DNA from 2 places in the Pseudomonas sp. NPDC089554 genome. Region 1 is predicted to be linked to the other one. Evidence: riboswitches for the same ligand, from Rfam matches in the RefSeq annotation. Region 1 holds a riboswitch; the other holds the start of a gene.
The links. A riboswitch is a leader RNA that binds a small molecule or an ion and turns the genes downstream of it on or off. The one in region 1 is predicted to bind manganese.

Region 1 (9,036 bases):
CACCCGCTCGGGGAGGGCCTATGCCGAAACTTGTTCTGGGCATTCATCTACAACCTGGTCGGTATTCCCCTGGCCGCGTTCGGCTTGCTCAACCCAGTGCTGGCCGGCGCCGCCATGGCGCTGTCCAGTGTCAGCGTGGTGAGCAATGCGCTGCTGTTGAAAACCTGGACACCCACCGGCATTCCCTCCAAGGAGGCTCCATGAACATCGGCCAGGCTGCCCGGCGCAGTGGGCTCAGCGCCAAGATGATCCGCTACTACGAGTCCATCGGCCTGCTCAAACCCGCAACCCGCAGCGACAGCGGCTATCGCTTGTACAGCACGCAAGACCTGCACAGCCTGGCGTTCATCAAGCGCTCCCGCGACCTGGGGTTTTCCCTGGACGAGGTGGCCCGGCTGCTCACCTTGTGGCAGGACCGTGGCCGCGCCAGCGCCGATGTGAAGGCGCTGGCCATGCAGCATATCGATGAGCTGAACAAGCGCATCGAGGAACTGGTAAGCCTGCGCGACACCTTGGGCGACCTGGTCGCCCACTGCCAGGGCGACGACCGCCCGGATTGCCCGATCCTCAAGGACCTGGCCAACGGCGGCGAGTGCTGCCACTGAAACCTAAGCACCCGCTGAGCCATTGGCCTGGCACTTATCTAGGCGTGGAGTCGGACGGAGTCAGCTCAAGCACTCGGTCCCTCCCCCCTTCTGCCACCAGATAGCTGCCATTGCCCGTTGCGATCACGGCCTGCGGCGCCTTGAGAAACGAGAGAATCGTTTGCTGCTTGCCCTGGGGTGTGATCAGCAATAGACGCGCCCTGTGCGTGGAGTCTTCATTGATCCACAAACCCCGCTCATCACAACGCAGGAAGGTCGGCTGATTGAGCCCACCAATCAGCACGGGATCGCTACGATCCTGCGCCAGGACACGCACGACCCCTTGCGCCTTCTTGGTGTAGAGCATCCGGCCGTCGGGGCAGCGGGTAATCGACTCCGCCTCATCCAGGTTATCGCGCACCACCGTGACGGACTGGCTCTGCCAGTTGTAGCGCAACAGCCGGCCGATGTGCTTCCTGTCCTCGATGGCGTACAAATTCTCGCCGTCGTCCCATAGCCCCTGCACACCGGAACCCTCGAACAGTGGCGTGACGACACCGTCGTCCAGGAACATCACGGGTTTGTCGGCGACCTCCTGGCTGAACACCCAACCGCCCCGCGCAGCGATCAAACCATCGGGTTTGCTCAGGCCTCCCAGCACCTCGTGGCGCTCCCCCGGCCCGTCTATGCGCACGATACTGCCTCGGCCTTCGCGCAACTCCTGGCTGACCAGGATCGCGCCGTCGCTCAGCATCGCCAGCGATGCGGCTTTAGGTACTTGCTCATGCAGTACGCGGTAGCTCCAACCATTGGCCGCTTGAACCGGGTAGAACGATTGCCAGGAAAAGAACCCTGCGGCGGCAAGCACGAGGCCGGCAATGGAGAAAGCAACCCGCTTCAGCACCCGACGCAGAGGCACAGCGCCCCTGCCGATGTCACTCAATGACTTGTCCATGGCTTAGGAAACCGCCGTCAGGTGCTCGTACAGGATGGTCGCGCCAATCAGCATCAACACCACCCCACCGAGTATCTCGGCACGTTTGCCGACGATCACCCCCAATACGCGGCCAAGCATGACGCCAATCGTTACCATGACCGTGGTGGCGATACCGATCGCAGCGGCGGCCACCAGTATGTTCACGTCGATGAACGCAAGGCCGATCCCGACTGCCAGGGCGTCGATACTGGTGGCCACAGCGGTAACGGCCAGGATGAAGAACGAATGCGAATCCGGTTTGGCCTCTTCCTCGCCCTCCTGCTTCACGCCGTTGTAGATCATGTGCAGGCCCAGCACCAGCAGCAAGGTAAAGGCGATCCAATGGTCCCAGCTTTCCACGAACTGGCTGGCGACCCGACCCATGCCCCATCCCACGATGGGCGTGATGGCTTCGATAACGCCGAAGATAAGGCCGGTGCGAAGCGCCTCGCTGAAACGGGGTTTATTCAACGATGAGCCTTTGCCAATTGCAGCAGCGAAGGCATCGGTAGACATGGCCAAGGCCAAGAAGATGAGAGAAATCGGACTCACGGTTATCTTCCGGTCGGGCTATGAGACAGCGACGCATCCACGCGCCCGACCTGAGGCATGGATAGGTCGCTGGTCTCGCCAACCAGAGGTGTTCGCGCCACGGCATGTTGCCGAGAATGTTGACGCGAACGCTCTAGATCAGAGATCTAAAGCAGGCTACTCCCCAACGTGGGTGCGAAGATAAACACCCTTATGTAAAAAAATCGTGATGGCGTTGGAAAAAACCTTCGGCCACCACTGAAACGTCGCACGCAACATTTCATCCGATAGACACACTGTTCATTCAATAAACCTTCCCGGCTGCCGATGGCTTGGTATACCAACCTGCCAAACGCACAAGAACAATCCGGGAGCGTGGATGAACATCAAGCAAAAACTGACTTGGGCCTTCGCCGTGATCGCCGGCCTGCCCATCATCCTCGTGGCCACGCTGGTGGTCCTCAACCTGCGCAGCGAAGCGCGCGAGGGCTTCCTGGACGGCAGCAGCCGGGAAATCCGCCAGGTGGGCAATGCGATGAACCTGTTCTTCCAGGGTATCTCGCAGAACGTCGACTACCTTGCCAGCCAACCTTTGGTGGCGGCCACCGGCGGTGACGTTAAGAAGCACCTCTCGGCCAATGCCGAGCAGATCCAGCCCGGCCCCCAGGACAAGGCACTCGGCGAGCTGTTCACGCGCCTGGCCCAGAGCCACCCGGACTACGCCTACGTGTCCTACGGCGTAAGTGACGGCGGCTATGCCTTCTGGCCCGGCGACCCGAAGATGGCCAACTACGACCCCCGCACCCGCCCCTGGTACCAGCTGGCCATGGCCAACCCTGGCAAAACCCTGCGCACCGCGCCCTACTACTGGGCCGGCGACGACGCGGTGCTGGTCAGCACCGTGCGCGCGGTGGCCAACCAGCTCGGCAACCCCGGCGGCGTGGTCAACATCGACGTTTCCCTCAAGGGCCTCACCGAAATCGTCAAGCAGATCAAGATCGGCGAAAGCGGCTACCTGATCCTGATGGAAAACAACGGCAACGTGATGGTCGACCCGCGTGATGCCAGCCACAACTTCAAGCAGCTGGAGAGCTTCGGCGGTGGCTACGCCGAGCTTGCCAAGGCCGGCAAGGGCCTGGCCGAAGTGGAACTCAACGGCGAGCGCTACATGGCCAACCTGTACCCGGACGAACGCCTGGGCTGGACCTTCATCGGCCTGATCCGCCAGGACGAAGTGATGCAGAACACCACCCGCCTGACCTGGCTGATCGGCACCATCGCCTTGGTGCTCGCAGCGATGTTCGCCGGGGTCGGCGCCGCCTTCGCCAAGCTGATCGTGCGCCCGATCAACAGCGTCACCAGCGGCCTGGAGGATATCGCCCAGGGCGAGGGCGACCTGACACGCAACCTGCAAGTGCGTGGCCGCGACGAAACCGCTCAACTGGCCAACTGGTTCAACCAGTTCCTCGGCGCCATTCGCAGCCTGATCCAGCACATCGGCGGTGCCGCCGGGCAGATCCTCAGCACCTCGGCCAGCTCCACCCGGGTTTCCGGCGACATGGCCGAAGCGGCCGGGCGCCAGCGCGAGGCAGTGGACATGGTCTCTACCGCCTTCCATGAAATGGTCGCCACCGCCAACGAAGTGGCCCGTTCCTGCAGCCAGGCCGCGCAGTCGGCCGACAGTGGCCAACAACAGGCCCGCGACGGCCAGCGGCAGATCGATGCGGCGGTGCAGAGCGTCGACCGCCTGAGCCAGGAGATCGAGCAGTCGGCCCTGTCGATCCAGCAACTGGAGCGCGACAGCACGGCCATCCAGTCGATTCTCGGCACCATCCGCTCGATCGCCGAGCAGACCAACCTTCTGGCGCTCAACGCCGCCATCGAAGCAGCCCGCGCGGGTGAGCAAGGCCGTGGTTTCGCCGTGGTGGCCGACGAGGTAAGGGCCTTGGCCAAGCGCACCGCCGACTCCACCGCAGAAATCGATGGCCTGCTGGGCAACCTGGCCAGCCGTACCTCGCAGGTGGCCGAGCAGATGCACGCCAGTATCGAAGTGTCGCAACAGTCGGTCAGCCGTATCGGCCTGGCGCGTGACAGCTTCGGGCAGATTCGCGAGTCGGTGGATGTGATTCGCGACATGAACACCCAGATCGCCACGGCCGCCGAGGAGCAGCACCAGGTGGCCGAGGACATCAACCGGCATATCAGCCAGATCCATGGCGATGCGCAGTTGGTGGCCGAGCTGGCCCAGGCGGCGCGGCAGGACTCCGAGAGCCTGGCGGGGTTGTCCAATGAGCTGGATGCGTTGGTGCGTAGGTTCCGTACCTGATCCAACGTCGCCCTGTGGGAGCGCCTACATCAACTCAGAATCTAAGCTCCCCCGGCGTCGAACCAAACAACTGCTTGAACGCCGCAATGTACGCCGAGGTGGAATCATAGCCACAGGCCAACGCCGCCTCGGTCACGCTCTGCCCCGCCTCCAGCACCACCAGCGACGACAGCAAGCGCATGCGCTGGCGCCAGTTGCGAAAACTCAAGCCCGTCTCGCGCTGGAACAGGCGCATCAAGGTCTTCTCCGAACACTCCAGCTGCAGCGCCCATTGCTGCAGGGTCTGCGGCTGGTCGGGCGCCGCGATCAACTGGTTGCACAGCCTGAGCAAGCCCGCATGGCGCGGTAGCGGCAAGGAGAACCCCACCTCCGGCAAGGCCCGCAACTGGTCGAGCAACACCGCCACCAACCGCGCCTCGGCGCTGTCGCCTTCCGGGTAGTGCACCGGCAGCAGGCAAAATTGCTTGATCAGCTCGCGGGCCAGCGGCGTCACCTCCAGCACCCGGCAATGGTCTGGCGCCCACTGGCAGGCATCACGCCGCACATAAAGGCTGCGCATTTCCGCCTGCATCGAAGACACCACTTCGTGCCCGGTACCTGCGGGAATCCACACGCCCCACTGCGGCGGGGCGAAGTAGTTGCCTTCACTGGTGAAGACGCCAAGCACGCCGCTGATCGCATAGGAGAACTGCACCCAGTCGTGGCGGTGGCGTGGGGTCCAGGAGCCCGCGCCGAGGCTTTCGGCGCGGGCATAGAGCGGCCTGGGCAGGTGGTCCAGGTCGGGGATGGCGCGGGGTGGGCTGATCGGCTCGTGGCTCGGCATGCGGCGTATGTTCTTGTGCGTGGCCTGGCAAGCCTACCAGCTTTGCAGGCGTACTCAGCGCTCGACGATCGCCGTCACGCCCTGCCCGCCTGCCGCGCAGATCGAAATCAGCCCACGCCCCTTGCCGGCCTTGGCCAGCAGCTTGGCCATGTTCGCCAGAATGCGACCGCCCGTGGCAGCAAACGGGTGACCTGCGGCCAGCGAACTGCCCTTGACGTTGAGCTTGCTGCGGTCAATCGAGCCCAATGCGCCGTCCAGGCCCAGGCGCGTGCGGCAGTAGTCGTCGTCTTCCCAGGCCTTGAGGGTGCATAGCACCTGAGCGGCGAAGGCTTCGTGGATTTCGTAGTAGTCGAAGTCCTGCAGGGTCAGGCCATTGCGCGCCAGCAGGCGCGGCACCGCGTACACCGGCGCCATCAGCAGGCCCTCCTGGCCTTTGACGAAGTCCACCGCTGCCGCTTCGCCATCCACCAGGTAGGCCAGCACCGATAGCCCGCGCTGCTCGGCCCAGGCGTCGCTGCCCAGCAGCACCAGCGAGGCGCCATCGGTGAGGGGGGTGGAGTTGCCAGCGGTCATGGTGCCCTGGGCGCTGCGGTCGAATACCGGCTTGAGCTTGGCCAACTGCTCCGGGGTCAAGTCGGGGCGCAGGTTGTTGTCGCGGGTGAGGCCCAGGTAGGGGGTAAGCAAGTCGTCGTGCCAGCCCTCGATGTAGGAAGCGGCCAGGTGATGGTGGCTGAGCAGCGTCAGCTCGTCCTGGGCAACCCGTTCGATGCCCCAGGTTTTTGCCATCTGCTCGCAATGCTCGCCCATCGACAGTCCCGTGCGTGGCTCGCCATTGCGCGGAAACTCAGGCTTGAGGTGATGCGGGCGCAGCTTGAGGAACGGCTTGAGGCGCTCGCCCAGGCGCTTGCCACGGTTGGCCTCCAGCAACAGCCGGCGCAAGCCTTCGTTGACCCCGATGGGGGCGTCGGAGGTGGTGTCGACGCCACCGGCAATACCGCTGTCGATCTGCCCCAGGGCGATCTTGTTGGCCACCAGCAACGCCGCCTCCAGGCCCGTGCCACAGGCTTGCTGGATATCGTAGGCTGGGGTCTGCGGCGACAACCGCGAGCCCAGCACGCATTCGCGGGTCAGGTTCATGTCGCGGGCGTGCTTGAGCACCGTGCCGGCAGCCACCTCGCCCAGGCGCAGGCCGTGCAGGCGGTAGCGTTCGACCAAGCCTTCGAGTGCGGCGGTGAGCATCGCCTGGTTACTCGCCGTGGCGTAGGCACCGTTGGAGCGGGCGAAGGGGATTCGGTTGCCGCCCAGAATCGCGACACGGCGGATGGAACGCATACGCAGGGTTCTCCTTGAACAAATCAAGCAACAATTTCGTGGAAGCAGCTATTTCGGGCTACTACCACCGCTACAGCCTAGGTGTTTTTAGCCCATTCGAACGACCTTGCCATAAAGTTGGTCCACACTTGCATGCTTGCCTTCAGGGAGACCCCACACATGAGCGATCGCTACCTCGGTTTTGCCAACTCCAACCTCGGCCGTCGCCTGGTAGACGCACTCGGCCTGCCGCGCCCGGCCCCGCTGGAGCGCTGGCAGGCCGGTCGCCTGCGCCCGGTGGAGGGTGCCCTGGTGCTGGGTGGCGGGCCGCTGGCAAGCGCCGTCGAAAGCTTCGCCCCTGCCCTTACCGACGAATCCTACAGCTTCGCCAGCGAAGGCTTGCAGTCCCCCGCCTGGGTGGCCGGGCTGGGGCCCAAGCTCAAGGCGGTGGTGTTCGATGCCAGTCACTTGTCCGACAGCGACCAGCTCAAGCAGTTGCGCGAATTCTTCCAGCCGCTGCTGCGAAGCCTGGCCAACTGCGCCAAGGTGGTGGTCCTCGGACGGGCACCGCAAGCACTGGAAGATGCCCAGGCCAGCGTGGCGCAACGCGCCCTTGAAGGCTTCAGCCGCTCGCTGGCCAAGGAGCTGCGCAATGGCGCCACGGCGCAGCTGCTGTATGTCGACCAAGGCGCGGAAAACCAGCTCGAAGGTGCGCTGCGCTTCTTCCTCTCGCCCAAGAGCGCGTTCATCTCGGGCCAGGTTTTGCGTCTTGAGGCTTGCACTGCCCAAGTGGCGGACTGGACCCGCCCACTGGCCGGTCGCCGCGCCCTGGTGACCGGCGCCGCCCGCGGCATCGGCGCAGCCATTGCCGAAACCCTGGCCCGCGATGGCGCCGAGGTGATCCTGCTGGACGTCCCTCCCGCACAAAAAGACCTCGACGCCCTCGCCGCGCGCCTGGGCGGCCATGCCCTGGCCCTGGATATCTGCGCCAACGACGCCTCGGCGCAGCTGCTCGAAGCGCTGCCCGACGGCATCGACATCGTAGTGCACAACGCCGGTATCACCCGCGACAAGACCCTGGCCAACATGACCCCGGAATACTGGGACGCGGTCATGGCGGTAAACCTCAAGGCCCCGCAGGTACTGACCCAGGCGCTGTTCGACGCCGGCAGGCTGGGCCAGGATGCGCGCATCACCCTGTTGGCCTCGGTCAGCGGCATCGCTGGCAACCGTGGCCAGGCCAACTACGCCGCAAGCAAGGCCGGGCTGATCGGCTTCGCCCAGGCCTGGAAACCGCGCCTGGCCGAGCGCGGCGCCAGCATCAACGCCGTGGCACCGGGCTTTATCGAAACCCATATGACCGCCGCCATGCCCATGGGCCTGCGCGAGGCCGGGCGGCGCCTGAGTTCCCTGGGCCAGGGCGGGCGTCCACAGGACGTCGCCGAGGCCATCGCCTGGCTCAGCCAGCCGGGCAGCGGCGCGGTCAGCGGCCAGGCGTTGCGGGTCTGCGGCCAAGCACTGATGGGGGCCTGAGCATGAGCCGAGCCTTCCAGGAACTGCACAGCCCCGACTCGCGCGCCAGCCTTTACCTGCGTGCGCTGGGCAAGCGCAAGATCACCGGCAGCACCTTGCCCGCGCAGGGCCTGCGCTGCTTCCTGCGGGTCGACGCAGCCAACCTGGCGGCCTACCGCAGGCTCTGCCACTTCACCGACGATGGCCGCCTGCCGCCCACCTACCCTCACGTGATGGCATTCACCCTGCAACTGCAATTGCTCACCGACCGCGACTTCCCCTTCCCACTGCTTGGCCTGGTGCACCTGCACAACAGCGTGCAGGTGCTGCGCCCGCTGGGTGGCGTCGATGGCCTGCGTTTCACCGTGCAGGCCAACAACCTGCAACCCCATGCCAAAGGCGGCACCTTCGACCTGGTGACCGAGGCCGAGGATGGCCTGGGCGTACTCTGGCGCGAAACCAGCCGCATGCTGGTGCGTGGCTTGAAGCTCGAAGGCCAGGGCGCCGAGCAAGCAGACGCTGAACAACAGGTACTGCCAGAGGTGACGCGCTGGTACGCCGACAGTGATATCGGCAGGCGCTACGCCAATGTCTGCGGCGACTACAACCCCATCCACCTGAGCGCCGCCAGTGCCCGCCTGTTCGGTTTCCCCAAGGCGATCGCCCATGGCATGTGGAGCAAGGCCATGGCACTGGCGGCCTTGCGTGGGCACCTGCCAGTCGCGGGTTTTGAGTTTGCCGTGGACTTCCACAAGCCGGTGCGCCTGCCCTCGGAGGTCGTCCTGAACGCCAGCGGGGTAGGCGCACAAGGGCAGCTGAGCCTGCAAGGGCACGGCAGCCTGCTGCATATGTCGGGCACCTGGCGCACGCTGTAGCGCACCTGCAATTCACTTGCTTTGCTCCCTCGCGCCGCCGAAGCTATGCGCCAGAAGGAGAGCCCCCGATGAACCTGCAAGAACTGACCGAACGCCTG
Region 2 (19,900 bases), on a different contig from region 1:
CCTTGAGCTCGAAGTCATACCAGTACTTGCCACGGACGAAGATGCCAGTGTCACCGTACTTGAGCTCGAGGTCGTGAATACCCTTGAAGATCTTCGAGAAGGTCTCGCCTTTCTTGAAGTTCAGGTGGCCGTCGTCGGATGTCTGGGAAAGCCCCCGGCCACCGTTGTTGACGCCGATCAGGTTCTTGTTCGGGTTGGCCGTGGACCAGCTGGCACCAATGGAGAGCGAAGAGTCGAACTGGCCTTCGATTTCCCCGATGTTGAAACTCACACCGAACGCGGGGCTTGCGAGCGTGGAAGCGAGGCTGACGGCCAGGGGCAACTTGGCCCGGCGCCAGAACTGGTTTGCAGATTTCATCGACGCTACTCCATGTACTTTTTTTGTTATGGCAGTGAGTCCTTTCAGAAACGGCTCGAGCGCCCTTAGGCCGGCTCCTGCCTGTGGCGACACCGCAGTGTCGCCCTCCCCCATTCCTGAAAATCCCCTGACCCGACTATAGCCAGCGACCAGCAGGTGCTTGATCCCTCTAAAGTGTGATTTGCGTCTACTACCGACTGCGCGCTTCAGAGCGCCATGCCGAGCGCTGGCAGTGCTCAAGCATGGCTCAATTTCCCGGTTTGACAAGGCGCCAGCCCTCTAACACGCGGGCCGCGTCGAAAACGACGCGGCCAGGGGCAGTGTTACAGGGTGGAGAGGAAAGTACTGTTACTGGCCTGCCAGGCGGTGACATCCGTGCGGATACGCTTCTTGTCGAGCTTGCCGACGCTGGTCTTGGGAATTTCAGTAACAACGGCGATCTGGCTGGGAATCGCCCATTTATTGATGTGCCCGAGCTCGACGAACGGCTTGAGGTGCTCCTTCAGCAGCTTGGCGTCCAGCACCTGCTCGTCACGCAGCACCAGCAGCGCGAAAGGCCGCTCGCCCCACTGCGGGTCGGCCACGCCGACCACCGCCACTTCCCGCACCGCCGGGTGGCGGCTGATGAGGTCTTCGAGGTCGAGGGAGGAGATCCACTCGCCGCCTGTCTTGATCACATCCTTGATGCGATCGCGGATGTCGATGTAGCCCATGCCGTCCAGGGTCGCGACATCGCCGGTGTGCAGCCAGCCACCGGCCCACAGTTCGGCGCTCTTCTGCGGCTCGTTGAAGTAGCCCATGGTCAGCCAGGGCGCGCGCAACACCAGCTCGCCCTGGGTCTCGCCGTCGGCTGGCAGGAAATTACCCTCGCCATCGACGATGGCCGCCTCCACCAGCGGCACTGGCACACCGGCCTTGATTCGATAGGTGACACGCTCGTCCTCGCTGCCGGCCTTAAGTTCCTCGTTCAGGTGCGCGCAGGAAATCAATGGGCAGGTCTCGGACATGCCGTATGCCGCTGTGAGCTGGATACCGCGGGCCAGAGCTGCCTGGTACAAAGCGCGGTTGAGCGCGCTGCCGCCGATGATGATCTTCCAGCCGCCAAAGTCCTGGCCGGCGGCGCTCGGGCAATTGAGCAGCATCTGCAGGATCGTCGGCACGCAGTGCGAGAAGGTGACCTTCTCCTCGCGCCACAGCTTGATCAGCATGTCCGGCTCATAGCGCCCCGGGTACACCTGCTTGATACCCATCATGGTGGCTGCGTATGGAATACCCCAGGCATGCACGTGGAACATGGGAGTGATGGGCATGTACACGTCGTCGCTGCTCAACAGGCGGACGCTGTCGAGACTGCCGAGCACCGAAGTTTCGGCCAGGGTATGCAGCACCAGCTGGCGATGGGTGAAGTACACGCCCTTGGGGTTACCGGTGGTGCCGGTGGTGTAGAAGGTGGTGGCCACCGAGCTCTCGTCGAAGTCGGGGAAATCGTAATGCGGGCTGGCGGCGGCGAGCAGTTGCTCGTACTCGCCGACCAGGCCGGGCAGCTCGGCGGCCTTGTCCGGGCCATCGGTAAGCAGCACGGTCTTGTCCACCGTGGTCAACTGGCCGGCGATGGCCTGGTAAAGGCCGACGAAGTCGCTGTTGACCAGCACGAAGCGGTCCTCGGCGTGGTTCATGGTGTAGAGGATCTGGTCCGGCGACAGGCGCACGTTGATGGTGTGCACCACCGCGCCGATCATTGGGATGGCGAACATGCATTCCAGGTAGCGGTGGCTGTCCCAATCCATTACCGCCACGGTGTCACCGGCCTTCACCCCGGCCTCGGTCAGCACGTTGGCCAGCCGGGCGATACGCTCGTTGAGCTGCGGGTAGGTCAGGCGCAACTGGTCGCGATAGACGATTTCGCGGGTCTTTTCGTATCGGCTGCCGGACATGAGCAGACGCTTGATCAGCAGCGGGAAGGTATAGGCGCCCTCTGCGGGCTGAATGACGCGGGTCTGCAACATGGGTATCCCTTATTCTGGAAAGCTTGCCGGACAATTCAGGCACTTACTGTAGAACGGTGACGCGCCGGTCAAATCAGCCGAAGGAATGATTTGGCCTGGCGAGGTATGAGCGGCACCGTTGACGGCAAGCGCTGCGGCACTTCAATCTGATGCCCCGCGATAGACCCCACGATTGAGACTGGAGCCCCTGATGCCGCAGCACGCCGTCTTCCTCGACCATCACTCCCTTGACCTTGGCGACCTTGACCTGTCGCCGTTGGTCCAGCAGTTCGACAGTTTCCAGCCCTACGCCACCACCGCACCTGAGCAAGTGGCCGAACGCCTGCGCGGCGCCACGGCGGTCATCAGCAATAAAGTGATGCTCGACGCCAAGGCCCTGGCCGCCAACCCGCAGTTGAAACTGATCCTGGTGTCGGCCACCGGCACCAACAATGTCGACCTGGCCGCTGCCCGCGCCCAAGGCATCACCGTATGCAACTGCCAGGGATATGGCACGCCCTCGGTGGCCCAGCACACCCTGGCGCTGCTGCTGGCGCTGGCTACCCGGTTGTGCGACTACCAGCAAGCGGTCAAGGAAGGGAAATGGGCCAAGGCCAGCCAGTTCTGCCTGCTGGACTTCCCGATCGTCGAACTCGAGGGCAAGACCCTCGGCCTGCTCGGTCACGGCGAACTGGGCGGCGCAGTGGCGCGGCTGGCCGAAGCCTTCGGCATGCGCGTGCTCAGCGGGCAGATTCCCGGCCGCCCGCCACGTGCCGATCGCCTGCCGCTGGACGAACTGCTGCCGCAGGTCGATGCGCTGACCCTGCACTGCCCGCTCAACGACCAGACCCGCCACATGATCGGTGCTCGCGAACTGGCCTTGCTCAAGCCCAGTGCGCTGGTGGTCAACACCGCACGCGGCGGCCTGATCGACGAACAGGCCCTGGCCGACGCCCTGCGCAGCGGCCACCTGGGCGGGGCGGCCACCGACGTGCTGAGCGTCGAGCCGCCGGTCAATGGCAACCCGCTGCTGGCGCCCGACATCCCGCGCCTGATCATCACCCCGCACAGCGCGTGGGGCGCGGTGGAGTCGCGCCAGCGCATCGTTGGCCAACTGGCCGAGAACGCCCAGGCATTCCTGGCTGGCCAGCCGGTACGCGTGGTCAGCTGAGGCGATGGCGGCTCTGGTACACTGCGCCACTTTTTTCAGGAGAGGTCGCCCATGGACCCGCGCAGTGAAGTGTTGCTCCGCCAGGCCGAGCTGTTCCAAGGCCCGCTGCTGCTCGCCGGGCTGCCAGCCGACGACCTGCTCGGCCGTCTGCCACAGGCCCACGGCTGGACCTGGCACGCCGGTGACCAAGCCCGCCTTGGCGAGCGTTTCAGTGGCCGCAGCCACTATGGCGTCGAAGCGCCCGCGGTCGACTTCGAGGCCGCCGTGCTGTTCCTGCCCAAGTCCCGCGAACTGGCCGCCTACCTGCTCAATGCCCTGGCCTCGCGCCTGGAGGGCCGCCCGCTGTACCTGGTAGGCGAGAAGCGCGGCGGCATCGAGGGTGCAGCCAAGCAATTGCAGGCCTTCGGCAAGCCACGCAAGCTGGACAGCGCCCGCCACTGCCAGCTGTGGCAGGTAAGCATTGACCAGGCGCCGCAGGCCAAGCCGCTGGAAAGCCTGGCCGAACGCTTCGAGCTGGAACTGGCGGACGGCCCGCTGCAGGTCGTCAGCTTGCCGGGGGTGTTCAGCCATGGCCGACTCGACCGCGGCAGCGCACTACTGCTCAAACACCTCGATGGCTTGCCCAGTGGCCATGTGCTGGACTTCGGCTGCGGCGCTGGCGTGCTGGGTGCGACGGTCAAGCGACGTTATCCACAGAGCCGCGTGACCTTGCTCGACGTCGATGCCTTCGCCGTTGCCAGCAGCCGACTGACGCTGGCGGCCAATGACTTGGAAGGGGACGTCATCAGCGGTGACGGTATCGATGCCGCCCCCGAGGGCCTGGCCCTGATCCTGAGCAATCCGCCGTTCCATACCGGCGTACATACCGACTATCAAGCGTCGGAAAACTTGCTGCAAAAATCGGGAAAACACCTGGTAAAAGGCGGAGAAATACGCCTTGTTGCAAATAGCTTCCTACGCTATCAACCCCTGCTGGAGAGCGCGCTTGGCAACTGCCAGACCCTGGCCGAAGCCGACGGTTTCCGGATCTACAAGGCAACACGGGGTTAAAAAATTAGGGCTTGCCGAAAGCCATTTCGCTAGGCAGAATCCGCTCCGTCCTAGGGGAGTAGTCTCCCGCGAGCGCCCTGCTCGCCCGGTACGCGTCAACACACTTGGCCCACAGGCCATGGCGCGTGCGACCTTACGGCCCACACAGATGGGCCCGGGGTTTGACAAGACCTATGACACGCACACCTTACCCGGGGCGGGAAGGCTGTACGTGTCATAGCCGTGTCGACCCGCCCCCGTAGGAAACCTGATGCTGGAATCGCTACTCGTCCCCACCGCCATCGTTGCGCTCGCCGAAATCGGCGACAAGACGCAACTGCTCGCGCTCATTCTCGCCGCCCGTTTCCGCAAGCCCTGGCCAATCATTGCCGGTATCGTCGCGGCCACCTTGGCCAACCACGCCGCAGCCGGTGCAGTGGGCGCCTGGGTCAGCGGTTTCTTCAGCGCGGTCACACTGCACTGGATCCTCGCCGCGAGCTTCGCCGCCACCGCCCTATGGACGCTGATACCGGACAAGATGGATGACGACGAAACCAGCAATGCGCGGCGCTTCGGGCCGTTCCTGACGACACTGATCGCGTTCTTCCTGGCGGAAATCGGTGACAAGACCCAGGTGGCCACGGTGATGCTGGCCGCCCAGTACCCTCACCTGATCATGGTCATCATTGGCACCACCGTGGGCATGCTGATCGCCAACGTACCCGTGGTGCTCGCCGGTAACTTCGCCGCAGAGAAACTGCCGCTGACGCTGATTCGCCGACTGGCCGCCACCGCGTTCTTCGTGCTGGCCGCCGTGGCGGTGTACACGGCCATGCAGGCCAGTGGCTGGATAGGCTGAACGTGAGGGCTGCCCTGCAGCCCCCACGCAACGAACGTTACTTCTTCGCCGCCTGGTACAGCGGCATCACTTTCGGAATAGCCGCCTGCAGCGAAGCGATACGGGTATTGGAGGCCGGGTGAGTGCTCATGAACTCGGGCGGCGCACCCTCGGAAGCCTTGCTCATCTTGTTCCACAGGGTGATCGCGGCATTCGGGTCGTAGCCGGCGCGGGCCGACAGCTCCAGGCCGATCAGGTCCGCCTCGTTCTCGTTGGAACGGCTATTGGGCAAGGTCATGGAATAGTTCACCACGGTGTCGGCCAGCGCCATGCTGTCCTGACCCAGGCCGAACAACGCACCGGCGCCCTGGCGAGCCATCTCGATGCCATAGGCCTTGGACATCGCTTCACGGCCATGCTCACGCAGGGCGTGGGCGATCTCGTGGCCCATCACCGCCGCAATCTCGGCATCGGTGAGCTGCAGCTTATCGATCAGCCCGGTATAGAAGATGATCTTGCCGCCAGGGCCGCAGTTGGCGTTGAGCTCGTCGCTCTTGATCACGTTGACTTCCCACTGCCACTGCGCCGCGTCCGGGCGGAATTGCGGCGCCTGGGCGATCAGCCGGTCGGCAATGAGCTGCACGCGTTTGGCGGTGGCGCTGGACTTGTCCAGCACACCTTTGCCCGAGGCTTCGCTGAGGGTCTGCTGGTACGACTGCGCGTACATCTGGTTGACCTCAGCGGTCGACAGCGCACTGAACATGTACTGCTTGCGTTCAACGCCCACTGCCCCACCGCTGGTGGTATTCACCGCCTGGCAGCCGCCCAACAGAAGGCCGGCGCCCAGCATGCCGAGTACAAATGATCTACGCATGGAAACACTCCCTTTCTACATGCGCCGTATCCTAGGGCCTGCGGTTCGTAGTCGCCATAGCCGCAGGGAAGATTTCTTCGCACCGCCTCATGCTTTGGTATTACCTCGCCGATAACAGGAAAAACCGTTCGCCACAGTGCGGGGCTCCTGCAATGAAGTTCAAGTCGATCCAGTTTTCCGTCGCGGCCCTGGCCGGCGCCATCGTCCTCAGCATTGTCGCAGCCTTGGTGCTGTATGCGGTGTTCTCCAGCGAGCGCACCCAGGCGCTGGTCCAGCAGCGCACCCAGCAGCAGCTCGAAAGCATGATCCAGCAACGCCTGGAGTCAATGGCCCGCACTCAGGTCAGCGAGATCCAGCGCGGCCTGGAAGCGCCCTTGGTGATCAGCCGCGGCCTGGCCACCGTCAGCGGCCTGATCGGCATGCAGGGCAGCGACGGCAGCCCACTGATGCAGGTGGACCGCACGCACCTGGCCAACCTGCTCAAGCGCACCCTGGAGATCAACCCCAGCGTGCTGGGCGCCTACCTGGGCTGGGAGCCGAACGCACTGGACCGGGCCGACAGCAATAGCGAGCGCTTCCTGCCCTGGTGGTTCCGCAATGCCGACGGCAGCCTGGGCTACGACCGCCTGATCGACGTCAACGACCACACCGTGCTGTCTACCGGCGTGCGGGCCAGTGAGTACTACCTGTGCCCCAAGGAGACGCTCAAGGCCTGCGTGATCGACCCGGCGCCTTACAAAGTGGGCGACAAGATGGTCATGCTCGCCTCGTTCGTCGAGCCGATCCTGGTCAATGGCCAGTTCCAGGGCATCGCTGGCGCCGACCTGTCGGTCAACTTCATCCAGGACCTGCTCAACGCCGCCGACCGCCAGCTCTATAACGGTGCTGGCGAACTGGCGCTGGTTTCGACCAATGGTCGGCTGGTGGCCTACACCCGTGATGCCACGAAATTCGGCGAGAAGGCCAGCGACGTGCTGGACGCCTCCGAGGCCGCGACCCTGGCCAGCCTCAAGGGTGAGGAGCTGACCTACAAGGTCGACAGCGCCAAAGACCGCATCGAGCTGTTCCTGCCGTTCAAGGTCGCTAATACCGACGCCCGCTGGGCGCTGCTGCTGGAAATGCCGCTGAGCGTGGTCATGGCCGACGCCAAGCAATTGCAGCGCGAGCTGGCCGACCAGCGCAACACCGACATCACCGGCATGACCCTGGTAGGCCTGGCCATTGCTGCCCTGGGCCTGCTGGTGATCTGGCTGCTGGCCCATGGTATCGCCCGTCCGCTGCGCCAGATGGTGGCGATGCTCGATGACATCGCCCAGGGCGAAGGCGACCTTACTCGCCGTCTGCAAAGCGACCGCGCCGACGAGCTGGGCGCCATCGCCAAGGGCTTCAATACCTTCCTGACCAAATTGCAGACCATGATCAGCCAGGTCGTGACCTCGGTGCAGAAGGTCAGCGACTCGTCCGAGCACACCGCCGATATCGCCATCCGTACCAACCAGGGCGTGCACAAGCAAATGGTCGAGATCGATCAGGTAGCCACCGCCGTGCAGGAAATGACCGCCACCGCCCAGGACGTCGCGCGCAACGCCACCCATGCGGCACACGCGGCCAGCAACGCCGACCAGGCCGCCAACCAGGGCTTGCAGATCGTGCGCGACACCTCACGCTCGATCAGCGTGCTGGCCGGTGAAATTGGCCGAGCGGTGACGGTTGTGCAGGACCTGGCGCGCGACAGCGAGAACATCAATGCGATTCTCGTGGCGATCCGCGCCATCGCCGAGCAGACCAACCTGCTGGCGCTCAACGCCGCCATCGAGGCGGCCCGCGCCGGCGAGCAGGGGCGCGGCTTCGCGGTGGTCGCCGATGAGGTGCGCAACCTGGCCCAGAAGACCCAGCAGGCCACGGAAGAAATCCAGCAGATGATCCAGCAGCTTCAGCAAGGCACCCGCGACGTGGTCAAGGTGATGGAAGACAGCCAGGGCAAGACCGACGACAGCGTGCAGCAGGCCACCCGTGCGGCCGAAGCGCTGGAAAGCATCACCCAGGCGGTGTCGGTGATCAACGACATGAACACGCAGATCGCCAGCGCCGCCGAGCAGCAGAGCGCGGTGGCCGAGGACATCAACCGCAACGTCATCAACATTGGCCAGGTGGCCGGTGAAGTGGCTGGCGGCGCGGATGAGTCCAGCCAGGCCAGTGCCGAGCTGACCAAGCTGGCCGAGCAGCAACGGCGCCTGATCAACCAGTTCAGGGTTTGATGGGTGGGGTGTCAGTGATGGCGCTATCGCGGGGCAAGCCCGCGATAGCGCCAGTGCCGACAACGAAAAACCTTATGCCGGCGTCAGGCACTCCGGCGCATCCAGCTTCGGGTCATTGACGAAGTTCGCCAGCGCCCGCTCGCGCAGCGCTGCGGGCGGGCTGGCCAGCAACTCGTGGAGCCTGGCGATGGGCGTTTGCGGATCGAGCCACGCCGCCTGCCCCGCCTCATCCAGAATCAACGGCCGACGCTGGTTGACCGCCGCCTGGGTCACCACCGCGCAACTGAGCCAGACCTGCTCCTGCACCGGGTACGCCTCCCACACCGCCGCATAGAACAACGACGCCCCCTCGCCCGGGGTCAGCCAGTAAGGGCGCTTGCGCGCCGTACCGCGCCATTCGTAGAAACCATTGGCCGGCATCAGGCAGCGCCGCTTAAGGAACGCCTCGCGAAACATCGGCTGATCGGCCAGGGTCTCTGCCCGGGCCTGGGCCGGGGTACGAGTGAGGTCGGTCAGCCATGGCGGGGTCAGGCCCCAACGCGCGCGAGCCAGTTGCAACTGACCGTCGAGCTGGCGCTGGATCAGCACCGAGGCCCCGGGGGCGATGTTCCACTGGGCTTGCTGGTCACTTGGAAAGCCCGGCAGGGCGGCGAAGCTTGGGGACCAGCGAAAGAGGGCGTAACGTCCACACATAAGGCGAAAACAACCTAGGGTCTGTCTGAAATATGCCTGCACTCGTCCATACTGCGTTGAAACGGGGCTCGGAATGCTCATGTACTACAGTACACAGCGCTTCCTCGCCCCGTTTCGCCTTGTCTGGCCTTCGCGCAGACACATTTCAGACAGACCCTAGCAGATCAAGGTACCGGGAAAACTCTCCGATTCGTCGCCGGCAAGTGGCTGGGCCGCATTGTACTCATCGATCAGCTGGCGTGCGTACCCGGCTTGCTCATCGGCCACCGCCAAGGCCAGCAGGCCGTGCATGGGTAAATCTCCCATGGCCCCGACCAGGTCGCGGCCAATCACATGCACCTCGATGCCCTCGCTGGCCAACATGCCCACCAGCATCTCGGCCTCCATCAGGCTTGCCGGTTCATAGATACGTTGCATCAGGCGTCATCCTCGCGTCGTACATCGAGCATCCATTCGTCACCGTGCACCTGCAGGATGAACACAACGGGCTGGCAGCATACCTGACAGTCCTCGGTGTAGACCTGATCGCCCGCCGACAGGTCGATCGTGGTTTCCACCGACTCGCCACAATAAGGGCAACGATAGAAGTCGGTCTCTAGCATCTTGGGGCCTGCGCAGTGACTTGTGCGTATAATTGCCGGTCTATTTACAGGGCCTGCGTGTGTCCGAGCCGTTTTTCGAACCCCACCCCTACCTTATTACCCTAGCCGTTTCCAACAAGAGAGCATGATGGGCGAATTCGATGCCATCCGACCGTACGACGACGCTGAGGTCCCTGCCGTTCTGGCACGCCTGCTCAGCGACCCGGCATTCCTCGATATCCTCACCCACTTCCGCTTCCCGCGCGCAGCCAGCGCCTTCGGCTGGCTGCTCAAACCGCTGATCGCCCGGCGCCTGCGCCAGGAGTTCGCCGGCGTCAGCTGCGTGTCGACCTTGCAGGACAAGGTCGAGTACTACGTCGACCGCACCATCGACCGCGCCACCGACGGCGTTACCTACACCGGCGTGGAACAGCTCAAGGCCGGCACCGCCTACCTGTTCCTGGCCAACCACCGCGACATCGTGATGGACCCGGCGTTCGTCAACTACGCGGTATACCACGCAGGCCTGCCGACCCCACGCATCGCCATCGGCGACAACCTGCTGCAAAAGCCATTCGTCAGCGACATGATGCGCCTGAACAAGAGCTTCATCGTGCACCGCTCGCTGAGCGGTCGACGCGAGAAGCTGGCGGCCTACCAGCTGCTGTCGGCCTACATCAACCACTCTATCCGCAACGACGGCGCCTCGATCTGGATCGCCCAGGCCGAAGGCCGCGCCAAGGACGGTGACGACCGCACCGATTCGGCGATCCTCAAGATGTTCCACATGAGCCGCAAGGAAGAGCCGTTCGGCACGGTGATCCAGGGACTGAACCTGATCCCGGTGTCGATCAGCTACGAATACGACCCCTGCGACCAAGCCAAGGCCCGCGAGCTGTATATCCGCGCCAGCACCGGCAGCTACACCAAGGCCCCCGGCGAGGACGACAACAGCATCGCCCTGGGCATCACCGGTTACAAAGGCCGGGTGCACATCAACTTCGCGCCACCGGTGACCGAGTACTTCGAAGACACCAAACAATTGGCCCAGGAGATCGACCGGCAGATTCTCGGCGGCTACCGCCTGTTCCCGGTGCACTACCTGGCGTACGCGATGTGGGAAGAAAAGGACGCGGCACTGGGTGTGCCGAGCGCCGACAAGCTGTTCCCGGCCGATGAGCTGGAACGCGCCAAGGCCGAATGGCAACGCCGCCTCGACGCCTGCCCGGTGGAGCATCGCCCCTACCTGGTGCTGCAATACGCAACGCCGGTGCGCAACCAGTACCAGGTCAAGGCGCAAAGCCCTGTGGCCTGATATTCCCGGGGCCGCCTCGCGGCCCCGGTGGTTTCACACCCAGGTACTGAACCAGGAAAGCAGCAGCGCCATGGCCAGGCACGAGAAGCCGAGGATGTAGTAGTAACGCGGCACGCGCTGGTAGAAGGCATCCACCACGCCCTCCTCGGCCGCCAGGCTCTCACGGGCCTGCACCTCGCGACGACGGGCGAAATGCAGCAGCAGGCCGCCCGGGCAGGTGATGAGCAAGGCCAGCACATTGATCAGCTTGGCCGGGTGGGCAGCCAGGAGCCCCCAGAGCAATTGCAGCGACATCGCACAACCTCGCAGCGACGAAAACGAAGCCCGGCATTCTACCCAAGCCCGACGCCACCGCCCGTTTTTTGCGACCAACTGTCGCGCAGTTTCATCTGTCATACGCATGTCACACCGCCACGCCACCCTGTCGGCCTTTTCTGACAGGAACTCACCATGCTGCACGCCGAAAACCAGGACCGTCTCTACCTCGTGGCCCAGAACGATGAGCAGCAAGCGCTGATCGACGGTTTCGCCATCAACGTCCACGATCGCCGCTGGCTGGTCTACTGCGCGTTGGGCGGGCACGCGCACCAGGACCTGCCGGAGATCGATTTCGGTACCGGTGTGAGCGTGCTGGACTTCGCTATCGAAGCTGCGTGAAAACAGCCCGATAACCCCGTCGGCGCCCACTGCTCACCAGGCTCGACTTCCTTAATGCCCAGGCACCCGGGTATAACGCGCGCCAGCCTGAAAGCCGTGTCTGCGCGCCGACCAGGCGATGAGCAAGCCAACGGCCAGCAGCAACACCAGCGCGGGCGGGAACGATATGACTCCCCACCCCTCCAGCAGCATGCCTCCTAGCAGACCGCCGCCGGCAATGGCGCAGTTCCAGGCCACGACGTTCATCGACAAGGCTACGTCAGCCCCCTCGCCCGCCGTATCTGCCAATGCCGTTTGCAACAGCGTTGCAGCCCCCCCGAAGGTCAGACCCCACACAGCCACACCGACGTAGATGGCCATCGGTACGCGAGCCAGCCAGACGAACAACAAGGCCACGAGTGCGAAAATCGCCAGGCTGCCCAGCACCGTGGCGCGCAGATGGTGATCGACGAGTCGACCGGTAACGCCGATGGCAATGAGCGCCGCCACACCGAATGCCAGCAGCACCAGGTCCACCTGCGCCCCCAGCCCCGCTTGCGCCACGAAGGGCGCGATGTAGGTGTAGAGCAGGTTGTGCGCCAGCATCCAGCAGATCACCACGCCAAGAACCGGTCGCACACCTGGCGTCGTGAACACCTTTCGCAGTGGCAACCGCTCATGCCCGGCCTGGCCTGGATAATCCGGCACCTTGGCCAGCACCCAGACGATCAGCACCAAGGTCAGCGCGGACATCACGATGAACGCACTGCGCCAGCCGATAGCCGTACCCAGCCAAGTACCCAGGGGCACGCCCAGCGATAACGCGATCGGCGTGCCGACCATCGCCACGGCCAACGCCTTGCCTTGCAGACGCACCGGCACCATCCGGCGTGCATAGCCGGCCAGCAGGCTCCAGGCCAGCCCGGCCGAAACCCCAGCGAAGAACCGGGCGACGAGCGTCAGCCAGTAGTTCGAGGAAAATGCCGTGATCGTGTTGAAAACCAGAAAGCCCACGATGGCCAGCAGCAACACATTGCGCCGTCGCCAGCCTTGCGTGGCGATGGTCAGCGGAATGGCAGCCAGCAACGAACCCAGTGCGTAAGCCGTCACCGTCTGGCCCGCCAACGCAGTGGAAATACCAAGACCGGTCGCCATCTGGGGTAACAGCCCGGCCGGCAGGGTTTCGGTGATGATGCAGATGAAACCGGTCATGGCCAGCGCCAGCAGCGCGGCCAGCGGAATCCGGTCGTCCTGGGTCCTGGCCACTGTTGAAGAAGCCGTTGAAGAAGTCGTCATCGCGATATGTGTCTCGGTGAAGGTGGAATGGGTAAAGCGAGTATCAGTATCGATCGGTACATATATTGGCCAGGTCTGGTCCGTTGGAGGCGACATTGATCGCGCGCAAGATATATACCGATCGATACACTAATGAGAGCAAAGGCGCGTTGTCAATGACTTATGTATTGACTAGTATATAAATATCAGCATTTTCCTGGAGTCCGACATGGCGGAAATAGGGCGCCCGCGTACCTTCGACCGCGACGAGGCGATCGAGCAAGCGATGAACATCTTCTGGCAGCACGGCTACGAGTCGACGTCGCTGGCCCAGCTCAAGGCCGGTATCGGCAAAGGTATATCCGCGCCCAGCTTCTACGCGGCTTTTGGCTCCAAACAAGCGCTGTTCCAGGAGTGTGTGGAACGCTATCTGTGCACCTATGCACAGGTGACGGAGCCACTGTGGGACACCCGCCTGTCTCCGCGTGAAGCCATCGCAACGGCGCTGCGCAGCTCAGCACGGATGCAGTGGGAGGGAGGCCACCCCGCCGGTTGCATGGTTGGCCTTGGGATCATGAGCGCCCCTTCCGACGAACACGCCGCAGTGACAATGCCACTGACTCGCTCACGGGCTCGGACCCGAGCAGGCTTCGTGGCCTGCGTACAACGAGGTATCGACAGCGGTGAATTGCGTGCCGATACCCAGGCCCAGGCACTTGCAGTGGTGTTCGACGCCTTTCTGCTCGGCTTGTCCACCTTGGCCCGCGACGGTATTTCCTACGCGGCAGTGGACGCTGCCATCACCCAGACCCTGTCGGCATGGGATGCAGCGGCGGTGCCCTGCGCGCAAGGAAGCACAGCCAGGGCATAAAAAAACCCGCCGCCTCTACCCAGGCAGCGGGTTTTCTTCATTATTACCAGCGGCGAGCTTTACTCGCCCAGCACCTGACCGATGGTCGGGTCCTTGAACAGGCGGGTCAGGGCATCGCTGAGCACGTCGCTGACCAGTTTCGTGTTGGTTTCCTCGTTCGGCGCCATGCCGAAGCGCTGGTCGAGGGAGGCGCCGTAGCGACCGCTGTAGCGGCGGTTGGCGTTGGACACGTCGGCGCGGAAGGTGGCGCCGATGGTCGCCTCGGTCACGTACATCTTGTCCTTGGGCGACTGGTACTTGAGCTCGGCCAGGGTCACGGTCAGCTGCGGGGCGTTGTAGGCATTGGCCGTTGGGGTGAAGCCGAGCAGGCGTACCGCCGCTTCGGCCTGGGCCTGCAACTTGGGCAGCACATCGTTGGCGCCGACACTGATGGTGCTGGTTTCAGGGTACATGCCGCCACGGGTACCCAACGCCGGGGACGCACGGCCATCGACCACCTTGACCACCACCGGCTGGCCACGGCCTACCGGCTCCAGCTGGGCGTTGAGCTTGGGTTGCGGGCTGAGTTGTTGCGGGCTGTGGGCACAACCGACCAGGCTCAGCGTGGCCACCGCGATCAAACCGAACAACAGACGTTGCAGCATGCGCATTTCTCCAGAAAAAAGCGGCAAAGGCCCACAGTATACCCAGCCTGATACAGGCCAGTCATCGGCCCAGCCCTACTGTCACAATGGTTTCATGCCCTGTGCTTATCCTTGCCCCAGCCCCGATTGCACAGGAACCCCCGCCATGGCCTCGCTCTGGACCCTGATTTTCCGACGTCCGCGCCACAACACCTACGCCCGCCTGGACGCTGATGGCCTGTGCCTGGGCTTCAAGCAGTGCAGCCAGGCACCTGGGGGCAGTGGCTGGGTACAAGTCAGCGAAGCGCACCTGGGCTGGCTGGGCCGCCCACTGCCCGCCAGCGCCCGGGTTTGCGCCCGCGCAAGCCGTCGTTGGCTGCAACGCACCCTGCCGGCCTGACAAACGCTGCAATAAAAAGCCAAGAAGCGCACCTTTCTGCCCGCGACATCGTTATAATCTGCCCCCGATTATAAGGACGTCTCCTGATCGGGCCCCGCATTCGCCGCTTGACCCCGGCATCTTCCGCTTCGCCCACAGAGAGCCTTCCACTCAGGTCTTGCCTTGGCATCGTGCCCGCTGTTTCTGGCCGCTGCCCTTCGCATGAACCTGCGGGTTGCCATCGCGCAGTCCACTTTGAGGTTCACGTCTTCAAAAGAGCGTGAAAAAACGGTTTTCACAACTTCACGAGAGTGTGGCGAGCAAATGAACAGTCTGGCATGTGTAAAAGCGGCAGATGTGTCCCTAACAGCCCTGAACAGACGGCAAAAGCGCTCATCCTGGATGGGAGCCTGAAGCCGCTCCGTAACCCGCGACGGGCCCCTTGACCATAAGTCGAATTGCCGCAGCAGCGGCAAGGGCGTTCAATATTCGAACACCCAAGACTGGTTGGCGGTGTCCGCGGAAGTTGCAAGAACTGCGAAGAGTCGGACATGGCGACCCTGGCCACCCCAGGCGTCCTATGCTGTCAATTAGGTGCTGTAGATTGTGGAGACGCGTTAATGGCGCAGAACGAATCGGTTGATGTGGTACTGGTAGGCGCGGGCATCATGAGTGCCACCCTGGCCGTACTGCTCAAGGAGCTGGACCCGACGCTCAAGCTGGAGGTCGTCGAGGCAATGGACTCCGGTGCCGCGGAAAGCTCCAACCCGTGGAACAACGCCGGGACCGGCCATGCCGGCCTGTGCGAGCTGAATTACACGCCCCAGGCCGCCGATGGCAGCATCGACATCAAGAAAGCGGTGCACATCAATACCCAGTTCGAGGTGTCCCGTCAGTTCTGGGCCTACCTGAGCAACAAGGGTGGCTTCGGCCCTGCGCGCGACTTCGTGAACCCCGTGCCGCACCTGAGCTATGTCGAAGGTGACAAGGGTGTCGACTTCCTCAAGAAGCGTTTCGAGCTGCTCAAGCAGCATCACGCCTTCGCCGAGATGGAATACACCGAAGACAAGGCCGTGATGAACGACTGGATGCCGCTGATGATGCCGGGTCGCCCGGCCGACCAGCGCATCGCCGCCACCCGCGTGCTCAAGGGTACCGACGTGAACTTCGGCGCGCTGACCAACAAGCTGCTCAAGCTGCTGGGCAACGACGCCAACACCCAGGTCAAGTACAGCAAGAAAGTGGTTGGCCTGCGCCGTAATGGCAGCGGCTGGACCGTCAGCATCAAGGACGTCAACAGCGGCGGCAGCCGTGAAGTCGACGCCCGCTTCGTGTTCCTCGGCGCCGGTGGCGCGGCCCTGCCGCTGCTGCAAGCCTCGGGCATCCCGGAGAGCAAGGGCTTTGGCGGCTTCCCGGTCAGCGGCCAGTGGCTGCGTTGCGACAACCCGGAAATCGTCAAGCAGCACCAGGCCAAGGTCTACAGCCAGGCCGCGGTCGGCGCGCCGCCGATGTCGGTGCCGCACCTGGACACCCGCGTGGTGGATGGCAAGAAATCGCTGCTGTTCGGCCCCTACGCCGGCTTCACCACCAAGTTCCTCAAGCATGGCTCGTTCATGGACCTGCCGCTGTCGGTACGCATGGGCAACCTCGGCCCGATGCTGGCGGTGGCCCGTGACAACATGGACCTGACCAAGTACCTGGTCAGCGAAGTGATGCAGTCGATGGAGCAACGCCTGGAGTCGCTGCGCCGCTTCTACCCCGAGGCCAAGGCCGAGGACTGGCGCCTGGAAGTGGCCGGCCAGCGCGTGCAGATCATCAAGAAAGACCCGAAGAAAGGCGGCATCCTGCAGTTCGGTACCGAGCTGGTCTCGGCCGCCGATGGCAGCCTGGCCGCACTGCTGGGCGCATCCCCTGGCGCCTCGGTGACCGTGTCGATCATGCTGGAGTTGATCGAGCGCTGCTTCCCCGAGCAGGCCAACGGTGCCTGGGCTGCCAAGCTCAAGGAGATCTTCCCGGCCCGCGAGAAGACCCTGGCCACCGACGCCGCCCTCTACCACAAGATCAGCGCCCACAACGACGAGGCGCTGGGCTTGGTCGAGAGCAGCCCGGCGCAACAAAACTACGCCTGAGCAAAGCAGTACGCCTGACTTTTCAGGCATCAAAAAAACGCCCTTCGGGGCGTTTTTTCGTTGCAGGCGAGCGTGTCAATCCGCCAGTTGCTGCGGGATCCGTTCGGTAATGAAGTCGATGAACGCACGAGCCCTGGGGGTTTGCGCGCACCTCGGTGGCCACATCAGCCAGATACTGCCGCGATTCTCCGTGTAGTCTTCGAGCACCGCGTGCAGCCTGCCTGCCGCAACATCCTCCTTCACCAGGTAGCTCGGCGCCTGGACGATCCCCAACCCACCGAGCGCTGCCGAGGCCAGGGCCTCGCCATCGTTCAGCACGATGTTCGGCTTGAGCGGCCTGGCAGGCGCCGGCCCCCTGAACGCCCAGGTCTCCGGCCGCCCGGTGGTAGGGAACCGGTAGTAGACGCAGCAGTGATCGTGAAGGTCCGCAGGCGAGCGCGGCACACCATGCTGCGCCAGGTACTCGGGGGACGCGCAGGTGGTGAAGGTATGCGGGCCGATGCAGCGAGCCTGCAGGCCCGAGTCCTCCAGCTCGCCCAGGCGCAGCACGATGTCATAGCCGTCCTCGATAACGTCGACCTTCACATCATCCAGGCTGATATCGATAGTCACTTCCGGGAAACTGGAGCGGAAATCCCGAAGCGCAGGCAGGACGATCTTACGCCCCATCACGGTGGGCACGCTGACCTTGAGTCGACCGCGGGGCGTGCTCTGCACCAGGTGAAGCTCTCGCTCGGCCTCCTGAAGTTCTTTCAAGATGTTGCCAACATGCCGGAAAAGCACCTCGCCTTCCCCCGTCAGCGCCAGCGAGCGCGTGGTGCGATTCAGCAAGCGCAAGCCCAACTTGAGCTCCAGACGCTCCACCGCCTTACCGACTGCAGAGGCCGACAGGCCTAGCTTTCGTCCAGCCGCAGCAAAGCTGCCGGTCTCTGCGGCAGCCGCGAAGGCCACAAGGCCACTGAACGATTCGATCAAACTGATTGCGGACATATTGTCGCGAATCATAGGACCGACACCCACCTTCTGTAAACGCGGGCCCCGGCCAATCATGGAAGTGATTGCGTGTAAACAACCGATCGTCCCTCGGTTCCCTCGTTCACTGCGCTTACCGCGCTAACAACGGATCTCTCCATGAACAACAACAATGGCACTACCGCTTCGGGAACAACGAGCAACGCATCCGCCTACGACTTCATCATAGTCGGCGGCGGTTCGGCAGGCGCCGTACTGGCCAACCGCCTTAGCGAGGATGCATCGCGTCGGGTCCTGCTGATCGAAGCAGGCAAAGCCTACGCGCCCCACAACTACCCCGATGCGGTACGACTGCAAACGGCCATCGGTGGCGACCCCGAGCACGATTGGGGCTTCACCTCCGAAACCGGCTGGGGTGGGAAATCCTTTCCGGTACCACGCGGCAAGGTACTAGGGGGGTGTTCCGCGGTGAATGCCGGCGTCTGGATGCGTGCACCGGCCGCTGACTTCGAGCGCTGGACCCAGGCCGGCCTGCCGAATTGGTCCATCGATGACGTGCTGCCGTTCTTCCGCTCCAGCGAGCGAACGGTCTCCGGTGTCGATCAGTGCCGCGGGCGCACCGGCCCAGAGCCGATCCACCAGCTGCAGGACGACGAAATCTCCGACATGCAGTACGCCTTTATCAAGTCGGCAGAAAGCGCAGGCTTTGCGCGGGTGAAGGATTTCAACAGCGACTCGCCGTTCGGTGCCGGCCCCTACCCCATGAACAACCGCATGGGCCAGCGGCTGAATACCGGCATGACCTACCTGTCGGACGCGGTCCGCCTGCGTCCGAACCTGACGATCCTCAGCGAAACCCTGGTCGATCGGGTCGAGGTCCAGAACGGCCAGGCGCGTGCGGTGATCCTCGCCGACGGTGAGCGCATCAGCGCCAATGAAATCGTGCTGTCGGCCGGCACCTATGGCTCGGCGGCCATCCTGCTGCGCTCCGGTATTGGCCCGGCTGCCGACCTGCAAACGCTGGATATCCCTGTCGCAGCCGACCTGCCGGTTGGGCAACGGCTGCAAGAGCATCCGTTCTTCTACACCATCTGGGCAGCGCACCCTGACCGCCTGGGCCTGCCTATCCCGCCAGTCGGCGCCATCCTCTGGGCGAAGTCGTCCAAAGGCGGCCCCAACGATGGCGACCTGCACGTCAGCGCGGTGCACTACGGCAACCCGGCAGACTCGCCAACCGGCGCCATCTTCATGCTGGCGCTGGGCCTGACCCGCCCGCGCTCCACCGGTACGCTGAAGCTGCGCGATCGCAACCCGAGCACCGCGCCAATCATCGACCTGAATATCCTCGGCGAGGCAGAAGACCGGGCATTGATGGTCGAGGGCATCCAGATGATCCGCCGCATCGCCAGCCAGGGGCCGCTCAGCGAAATCATCGCGCAAGAACTGGTTCCGGGTGCTGCGATCGTCGACCCAGCGGCGCTGGAAGCCGCCCTGCCCACGGCACTGGACATCTACCACCACCCCACCTCGACGGTGCCAATGGGCGGCGACAACGACCCGCATGCAGTCACCGACTACCAGGGACGCGTGCGCGGTGTTGCCCAGCTGCGCGTCGTCGATGCCTCCAGCTTCCCCGACGTGCCGTCTGTGGCGACCAACCCCACGGTGGTCATGCTGGCCGAGCGCGTCGCCCACTGGATCAAGGGGTAAATCGGCTTGTCGATCCGCAGCACGCTGCTTCAGCGCGTGAAGAAGACGGCGATGATCTGGCTCGCCGTCTACCCCAGCGTGCTGCTGGTGCTCGCACTGCTGGGAGATGTGCTGAGCGATTGGCCGCTGCCACTTCGGGTACTGGGCGCCACGCTGATCATCGTGCCGATCGTCGCCAATATCACTGAGCCGATGGTCAGGAC

Region 2: linked by a shared signal. The riboswitch ahead of ACQKPE_RS03995 (TMEM165/GDT1 family protein) and the one ahead of mntP (manganese efflux pump MntP) in region 1 are both predicted to bind manganese.

The regions. Positions count from the first base shown of each region.
Region 1 is NZ_JBNNVR010000133.1:83-9,118, forward strand. Features, by position in the region: partial or broken gene ACQKPE_RS24650 (hypothetical protein) at 1-204, shown strand, start outside; gene cueR (Cu(I)-responsive transcriptional regulator) at 201-605, shown strand; gene ACQKPE_RS24660 (hypothetical protein) at 640-1,539, opposite strand; gene mntP (manganese efflux pump MntP) at 1,543-2,112, opposite strand; yybP-ykoY riboswitch at 2,117-2,284, opposite strand; partial or broken gene ACQKPE_RS24670 (HAMP domain-containing protein) at 2,627-3,559, shown strand; gene ACQKPE_RS24675 (methyl-accepting chemotaxis protein) at 3,689-4,417, shown strand; gene ACQKPE_RS24680 (AraC family transcriptional regulator) at 4,452-5,240, opposite strand; gene ACQKPE_RS24685 (acetyl-CoA C-acetyltransferase) at 5,295-6,572, opposite strand; gene ACQKPE_RS24690 (3-oxoacyl-ACP reductase) at 6,732-8,084, shown strand; gene ACQKPE_RS24695 (MaoC family dehydratase) at 8,087-8,938, shown strand; gene ACQKPE_RS24700 (MazG-like family protein) at 9,007-9,036, shown strand, end outside.
Region 2 is NZ_JBNNVR010000007.1:41,206-61,105, reverse strand. Features, by position in the region: gene ACQKPE_RS04015 (DUF1302 domain-containing protein) at 1-358, opposite strand, end outside; gene ACQKPE_RS04010 (fatty acid--CoA ligase) at 682-2,364, opposite strand; gene ACQKPE_RS04005 (2-hydroxyacid dehydrogenase) at 2,555-3,514, shown strand; gene ACQKPE_RS04000 (methyltransferase) at 3,566-4,564, shown strand; yybP-ykoY riboswitch at 4,606-4,727, shown strand; gene ACQKPE_RS03995 (TMEM165/GDT1 family protein) at 4,815-5,402, shown strand; gene ACQKPE_RS03990 (M48 family metallopeptidase) at 5,440-6,255, opposite strand; partial or broken gene ACQKPE_RS03985 (HAMP domain-containing protein) at 6,345-7,655, shown strand; gene ACQKPE_RS03980 (methyl-accepting chemotaxis protein) at 7,671-8,513, shown strand; gene ACQKPE_RS03975 (SOS response-associated peptidase) at 8,586-9,206, opposite strand; gene ACQKPE_RS03970 (putative signal transducing protein) at 9,363-9,623, opposite strand; gene ACQKPE_RS03965 (CPXCG motif-containing cysteine-rich protein) at 9,623-9,808, opposite strand; gene ACQKPE_RS03960 (1-acyl-sn-glycerol-3-phosphate acyltransferase) at 9,933-11,102, shown strand; gene ACQKPE_RS03955 (hypothetical protein) at 11,136-11,396, opposite strand; gene ACQKPE_RS03950 (hypothetical protein) at 11,553-11,759, shown strand; gene ACQKPE_RS03945 (MFS transporter) at 11,811-13,034, opposite strand; gene ACQKPE_RS03940 (TetR/AcrR family transcriptional regulator) at 13,243-13,884, shown strand; gene ACQKPE_RS03935 (YajG family lipoprotein) at 13,944-14,528, opposite strand; gene ACQKPE_RS03930 (hypothetical protein) at 14,674-14,907, shown strand; gene mqo (malate dehydrogenase (quinone)) at 15,507-17,015, shown strand; gene ACQKPE_RS03920 (LysR substrate-binding domain-containing protein) at 17,091-18,020, opposite strand; gene ACQKPE_RS03915 (GMC family oxidoreductase) at 18,147-19,697, shown strand; gene ACQKPE_RS03910 (hypothetical protein) at 19,749-19,900, shown strand, end outside.